DNA from 2 places in the Faecalispora anaeroviscerum genome. Region 1 is predicted to be linked to the other one. Evidence: predicted binding sites of a transcription regulator. Region 1 holds the regulator's gene; the other holds the start of a gene.
What was found. Region 1 encodes HrcA, which represses chaperone genes, less so after heat shock. Its sites were predicted from a motif close to TGTTAGCACTCNNNNNNNNNGAGTGCTAACA; they were not measured.

Region 1 (3,956 bases):
ATCCTCGTTTCCGATAATCCCGATACCAATCAGCTGTTCCGTTCGGTCAATGCCTCCCTGAACAAATTTTTGGCCAGCGCAAAAAAATATACCGGCCTGCTGGTGAGCGGCGCGCTCGGCCGCCAGTACAACAGCGCGGAGGGAATTCGTACCTCCTATCGGGAGGCGGTCAACACGCTCCTGTCCGACGGTGGGCAGCCTGCGGATTCCATCCGCAATTATGAGGACATTTCTCCCAACCTCGACCAGGAGTTCCGGATGGACAGCGAGCTGGAAAAGAACCTGCTGCAAAGCGTGAAATATCAGTCTTACAGCCATTGCCTCGATCTGATCGACCGCATGGCGGAGCAGGCATCCGGCTTTGACAATGTCAAATTCGAGTATATCAAAACGTATTTTCTGAAGCTGACGGTGCTGATCTTACGGGAGCTTCAGGTCACCTATGCGGAAAAAGCAGACCTGCCCGTCTATTTCGATGGCCTGTTTGCCACGCAGGATATGGAGAGCTGCCTAAGCTGGTTCAAGCTGTTCATCTGCAACGTTGTCTCGCGTTACCAGAAGCTCAACCAGGAAAAGGGGCATTCCCTCGCCAATCGCGCCAAGCATATCATCAGCGACCATATTGCCGACAGCAGCTTCAACATCGACGACGTTGCTTCGGTGCTGTATATCAGTTCCAATTACCTGCGCCAGATTTTCCGGCAGCAGTCCGGCGAGTCCTTTGTGGAGTATCTGACGCGCATCCGCATGGAAAAAGCCCTGAAGCTTCTTCAGGATCCCGCCGCCAAGCTGAAAATACAGGAAATTGCTGAGCAGACGGGCTTTAATAACCAGCGCTATTTTTCGGTCTGCTTTAAAAAATACTATGGCAAAACGCCCACAGAGGTTCGCGGGAATTAACCCTGCGTTTTATGTTGCGCTTTGTTTGAGAAATATGTGTAGAGAAACGCCGCCCGGCCTTTGCCGAAGCGGCGTTTCTCTTGCAGCTACTCGCAGCCGGAAAAATATTTAACCCTTACCGAGCGCGCTCGTTGGCTAGGAGAAGAGCCGCCTTACGGTCAGCTTTTGTTTGCACTGTCGGGGGATTGTTCCCCAAACGGATTCCAAAGGTGTCCTTTGGAAGGTCTTTGCTTACTTTCGTCCTTTCACGAAATTAAGTGCCTGCCCCGGCATGAAGGGCAAGCTTTGCGCCAGCAGAATTTCAACGTGAGGCAGCTCATAGAAAAAAACGCTTTTTCATATCAAAACCAAAAAGGAAAATATGCTCTATTTAAGAAATATGTCATTTAAAGAGGAATCTTTCAAGGAAACAGCAAAGGGCGAAAATTTACCGCTTTAGCAAAAATCAGGGAATGTTGCGGCTTTTCCGGCACACATTAATAATTAATTTACATTTGAAATCTTGACAATACCGGGCAGGAATGATAAATTAGTAAATAGGAGTTAGCACTCAAAAGCATAGAGTGCTAAAATCTAAAAATGAGGTGAGGGGAATGGAGCTGAGCGACAGAAAACTGAAGATCCTGGCGGCGATTGTAGATGCTTATGTGAAAACCGGCGAGCCGGTTGGGTCGAAAGCGCTGGCTGCTGATTTGAGTGTTTCCTCCGCCACTGTAAGAAACGAAATGGCCGATCTCGCGGAGATGGGGCTGCTGGAGCAGCCGCATACCTCCGCCGGTCGGATCCCTTCCCAGAAGGGCTACCGCGTTTATATCGACCGGGTGATGAGCCTTCGGCCCGTCACGCAGGAAGAGCAGCGGTATTTGGATGGGATGCTGTTTTCCAGCGCGTACGACCAGCAAAAGCTGCTGGAGGGGGTATCGCAGATGCTGGCGGGGCTTACCCGCTTTGCGGCGGTTTCCACCGCTCCGTCAGGCAAAACGGCGGATATTCGCGCTTTGCAGTTTGTGCAGACGAGCCGCAGAACCGCGATGCTGATTCTGCTGACCTCAGCGGGCACGATGAAACACCAGATTTTCCGGTGTGAATTTGATTTGTCGCCCGAGATTCTGCGGGTATTTTTCCGGGTGCTTAATGAGCGTTTGGCCGGTGTGCCTGTGGCCGCCGTTACTCCGGCGTATATTCAGACCCTGGCCGCTTCTCTCGGCGATTTAACGGTGCTGATGTCCTCGGCGCTCATGGCTCTGCTGGAATCCGCGCAGGAATCTGTTGAACCGGAGGTTCGCCTGAACGGGCAGATGAATCTGCTGTTCCACCCCGAGTTTGAGCGCGGCAACGCCCGCCGGGTGATGGATTTTCTAGAGCGTCCGCAAGACCTGGCGCAGCTGCTGTTGCAGCCGCAGAAAGAGGTTCGCGTGATGATCGGGGATGAAACCCGGCATCCTGAGCTGCGGGAATCGAGCATTATTGTGGCACAGTACACAATCGACGGCCAGCGTGCCGGCGCCATTGGCATTATCGGCCCCACCCGCATGGATTACGCGGGGCTGATTGGCAAGATGGAATACCTGTCCCACACGGTGGGCAGGCTCCTGACGGAGCTTCGTCAGGAAGAATAGCGAAACAACTGAATTGAAGATAGAATCACGGGCTGCCGCGGGACGGCAGCGGAAAGGGGCAATCTCCTTGAGCAAACAGGATGCCGTAAAAAAGGCGGCGAAGCAGGCCGAAGAGGCCGCAGATACACAAAAGGAAAAAGAGTTCAACGCGGCGGAGCAGCCGCAGGCGGAAACACCGGGAACCGATTCGGGTGACGCACAGCTGAAAAAGCTGCAAGAGCAGCTGGAACAGTCCTCTGCCGAGCTAGAGAAGCAAAAAGATCTGCTTCTGCGCACCGCGGCGGAATACGATAACTACCGCAAGCGCACCGAGCGCGAAAAAACAATGGTCTATACAGATGCCACAGCGGATACGATTGAAAAGGTTCTGCCGGTCTGCGATAATCTGGAGCGGGCGTTGGCTCAGCAGGGCGGCTCCGCAGAGGATCTGCGCAAGGGTGTTGAGATGGTTCTCGGCCAGCTGAACGGCGCGCTCTCTAAAATGGGCGTTGCGGTCATCGGGCTTCAGGGAGAACCCTTTAATCCGGAGATACACAATGCCGTGTCCCATATTGAGGATGCGAACCTGGGCGAAAATGTGGTGGCAGAGGTGCTCCAAAAGGGCTACCGAATCGGGGAGCGTATCATTCGCCACGCGATTGTTCAGGTAGCCAACTGATCCCCCTGTTTCAAGAATCCGCTGCGATTTGCCGGCGTTTGTCGAAATCCGGCTTGATTTTAAAAATGAATAACCTAACTTTTTGGAGGTAATAAGTATGTCAAAGACAATTGGTATCGACTTAGGTACAACCAACTCCTGCGTAGCTGTCATCGAAGGCGGCGAGCCTGTCGTCATTTCAAACGCGGAAGGCGCACGCACCACTCCCTCTGTGGTTGCATTTTCCAAAACCGGCGAGCGTATGGTAGGCCAGGTGGCAAAGCGCCAGGCCATCACCAACCCCGACCGCACCATTTCTTCGATTAAAAGAGAAATGGGCAGCGCGTATAAGGTAAATATCGACGGAAAGAGCTACACCCCGCAGGAAATCTCGGCGATGATCCTGCAAAAGCTGAAGGCAGACGCGGAAGCATATCTGGGCGAGCCTGTTACCTCCGCAGTCATCACGGTTCCGGCTTATTTTACAGACGCACAGCGCCAGGCAACCAAGGACGCGGGTAAGATCGCCGGCCTGGATGTCAAGAGAATCATCAATGAACCGACTGCCGCGGCTTTGTCCTACGGGATTGACAAGGGCAACGACCAGAAGGTAATGGTATACGATTTGGGCGGCGGCACGTTCGATGTGTCCATCATTGAGATGGGCGACGGCGTACAGGAGGTTCTCGCTACCGCCGGTAACAACCGTCTGGGCGGCGACGACTTCGACAAGCGCGTGATGGACTGGATGGTCGATAGCTTCAAGAAGGAAGCCGGAATTGATCTGAGCGGCGATAAAA
Region 2 (3,956 bases), 1.0 Mb from region 1:
TTTTCTCGCTGGAGGAATAGAACAGAAGCAAATCCTGCAACAGCTCCTTATGCTGGCCGTAATCGGAATATACACCGTATTTCAACTGCAGGCCAAAGCTCGAAAAGAATGTCTCATAATCCTCGCGGCTGTTGTTCAGCATCGCTTCCAGTTCGGATTTAATCTTCTTTTCAAGCCGGCTTTCGATCAGCTTAAGCTGACGATCGTGCTGTAGCATCTCGCGGGAAATGTTCAGCGACAAATCCTGAGAATCGACCAGGCCGCGCACAAAGCTGAAGTAATCCGGCAGCAGATCGGCGCACTTCTCCATGATCATCACACCGTTGGAATAGAGCTGCAGACCCTTTTCGAACTCCTTGGTGTAGTAATCGTAAGGAGCCTTGGCCGGGAGGAACAAAAGGGCGTTATAGGTAGCGGTTCCCTCCGCGCTGGTATGGATGATGCGCAGAGGCGCTTCGTAATCATAGAACTTGTCGCGGTAGAACTGCTCGTACTCTTCTTTTGTAATCTCGTTCTTATTCTTGCGCCACAGAGGAACCATACTATTCAGAGTTTCATCCTCGCGGTAGGTTTCCGTTTCGTTTTCGGTTCCTTCCTTCTGGCGGTGCTTTTCCATTTCCATATGGATGGGGTAACGGATGTAATCGGAATATTTTTTCACAATGGAGCGAATGCGGTACTCCTCAAGAAACTCGTCGTAATTATCTTCTTCGGTAGAAGGCTTGAGGTTCAGGACGATCTTCGTACCGTGACCCTCTTTCTCGCAGGACTCAACCGTATAGCCCTCAACGCCCTTCGACTGCCAGCACCAGGCCTCTTCGCTGCCATAGGCACGGCTGTACACAGTCACACAGTCGCTGACCATGAACGCGGAATAAAAGCCTACTCCGAACTGACCGATAATTTCTACGTCATCCTTCTGCTCCATCTGCTGCTTAAAATTCAGCGAGCCGCTTTTCGCAATGACGCCCAAGTTATTTTCCAGCTCTTCCTTTGTCATGCCGCAGCCGTTATCCTCAATGGTAAGGGTGTGCGCGTCTTTGTCCGGCGTGATGCGGATGTAAAAATCATCGCGATTCAGACCCGTGTCACCATCCTGCAGAGTTCTGTAATACAGCTTATCAATCGCATCGCTGGAGTTGGACAAAAGCTCACGCAAAAAGATTTCGCGGTGCGTATAAATGGAATGAATCATCAATTCCAGCAATCGTTTTGATTCCGCTTTAAATTGCTTCATATCGATTTCCCTTTCCGTACAAATAATAAATTGATACTAATCTACAATGACGATGGAACAACGAGAACTTAACCATATCTCTCCCGCCTTCGGCGGGAGAGATATGGTTAATAGTATTCCATAGTCAAATGATTAGAGTTAGCACTCTAATGGTTAAAGTGCTAACTCTATAATAATACAATAATGGACAAAAAACAAGTCTAAAATGTAAATTTTACCTCTCTCGCGCAGGCGGAGAATCATCGTGATCTACCGTAATAATTGGCTCGCACTGCGGCTCCTGTGATTTGATTCGCTCGTTCAGGTACTCCGTCAGGCGCTTGTCGCTCCAGGAAAAGCGGTAAGGTACGACGATGTCGAAAATAACGCGAGAGTCCTCGGGCTTCCACACTGCCTGAAAATCGTGCATCGTGACTTCGTCTGAAATAGCCCGCAGGCTTTCTTCCACATAGATTTTCAGCCGGTTGGCTCGCTCGTCATCTGTTACCACCGGGTCCAGGTGAATCACCAGGTGAATATTGCTTTCAGCAAGAAAGTCGCGCTCGATTCGGTCGATGATCTCGTGGCTTTCCACAATATTGTGGTCGGCACGCATTTCGCAGTGAACCGAGGCAAAGCAGCGATCGGGCCCGTAGTTATGAATGTTCAGATCATGCAGACCAATAATGCCGGAATAAGATAGAATTCTGCGGTAAATGTCGTCCACCATCTCTTTACTGGGTGCAAGACCCAGGAGAGGATTCGCGGTTTCTACCACCAGGCGGAAGCCGGCAATTAAAATGAACACCGCAACGCCGAGGCCGAGCCAGCCGTCGAGCTGCCAGCCGGTAAAATAAGAGAGTACCAGACCAATCAGCACCGCACCGGTAGAAAGCACGTCGTTCCGGCTGTCCTGCGAGCTGGCAAGCAGCGCGGTGGAATCGATGGTACGGCTGATCTTTCGATAAAACAAACATTGCCACAGCTTAAGCAGCACCGATGCAATTAATGCGATCAGCATCGCCATACCGAATTCAGTGGGGCTTGGGTTCAGAATTTTGCCAATGGAGGTCTGCGCAAGCTGAAATCCCACCATTACCACCAGAAAAGAAACTACCATACCGGCAATATATTCAATCCGCGCGTGGCCGTATGGATGCTCGGCATCCGCAGGCTTTGCGGAAAGATGGAACCCGAACAGGGTCACCAGTGAGGAAGCGGAATCTGTTAGGTTGTTGAACGCGTCCGCCATGATGGCGATACTGTGAAATACAAGTCCGGTAAGCAGCTTGACGAAAAACAGAATCAGGTTGGTTGCAACACCTACCCATCCGGCCAGCTTGCCATACCGTTCCCGCACCTGGGCGCGATTTTCGTTTTCCGGGTCGCGGATAAACAGACGGATCAGCAGCTTTGTCATCAAAAGGCTCCTTCCTTTTCACTATACGAAAATAATGGTACAAATAGTATGATACAAGTACAGCAGTATCTTTCCCCGCCTACGGCGGGGAAAGATACTCACCAATATTTTATATTTCTGAAAACAGGCTGTTGCCCTCGGAATCGATCGCCACAACGAGCGGCAGGTCGCACAGCTCCAGCCGTTTGACGGATTCACAGCCCAGATCGTCAAACGCCACCACCTGCAGAGACTTCACGCACTGAGCGGCCAGCGCCCCGGCACCGCCGATGGCACACAAATAAATCGCCCCGTTGCGGCGGATGGCATCCACTACCTCCTGCGAACGGTTGCCTTTGCCAACCATTCCTGCCAGACCCAGATCGAGCAGACGCGGCGCAAACGGATCCATCCGGCCCGAGGTAGTCGGCCCGCAGGAACCGATCGCCATGCCTTCCGGCGTGGGGGTGGGGCCGGCATAGTAAATCACGGCACCATCAATCGAAAACGGCAAGGGCTTCCCCTCCTCCATCAGCGTGAACATCCGCTTATGCGCGGCGTCGCGCGCCGTATATACCGTGCCGGAAAGCAAAACCTGATCCCCGGCTTTCAAAGTTACAGCCTGTTCCTTTAAGTGTTCGGTGTTCAGCCTGATTTTTTCCAAAACAACTCTCTCCTTTATCGTAACCCGCTCCGGCGCAGTTGCATTCTACGCCAAAGATGCGGTAAGAAATCTCTGTTTTTCTGCGAATACGCTGAATTTTGGAAAGTGGTTTGCTTCCAAAATAAAATGCGGTATAATGGCTATATTGAGGCTGTTATTTCGGTACCTTGAAATGATCCTGGCACCGGTGGCCCCGTTTTTATATGCAGGCATTCTGCATCACTTCAACCAACAGAAAGGACTGCAAGCATGGCAACACCAGAAAAGCTGATCGTTTTTGATTTAGATGGCACTCTCCACCGAACCGACGTATTCGCCGTAAAAATTCACCAGATTGTGCAGGGAGAGCTTGAATACCCTGTGCAGACCCCAGAAGAAATTCGGAACACGTTCGGTATGCCCGCAAAGGAATACCTGCCCGCCCTCTTGCCCGGCTCTGATGAGGCAACCCAAAGGCACTATGTTCAGCGGGTCCTCGAGCTGGAAAACGAATACCTGCATCTGGCTGAAGCCTATGACGGCAGCGCGCAGATGCTCCGTCAGCTTCGTGCGGACGGGTGGGTTACGGCAATATGCTCGAACTCCTCCGTTCGGTACATCAGCGCCGTGCTGAATGCCATTCAACTGGATACACTGATCGACGAGATTCAGCCGCTGGAGCCGGATTCACACGAAAA

Region 2: htpG (molecular chaperone HtpG) is a predicted target of HrcA. The motif match lies at 1,374-1,404, and genes of this name have one in related genera.

The regions. Positions count from the first base shown of each region.
Region 1 is NZ_CANOOQ010000001.1:2,118,398-2,122,353, reverse strand. It holds gene QOS46_RS10530 (response regulator) at 1-900, shown strand, start outside; gene hrcA (heat-inducible transcriptional repressor HrcA) at 1,494-2,519, shown strand; gene grpE (nucleotide exchange factor GrpE) at 2,587-3,177, shown strand; gene dnaK (molecular chaperone DnaK) at 3,275-3,956, shown strand, end outside.
Region 2 is NZ_CANOOQ010000001.1:1,072,058-1,076,013, forward strand. It holds gene htpG (molecular chaperone HtpG) at 1-1,243, opposite strand, end outside; gene QOS46_RS05330 (cation diffusion facilitator family transporter) at 1,452-2,636, opposite strand; gene QOS46_RS05335 (Fe-S-containing hydro-lyase) at 2,746-3,279, opposite strand; gene QOS46_RS05340 (HAD family hydrolase) at 3,529-3,956, shown strand, end outside.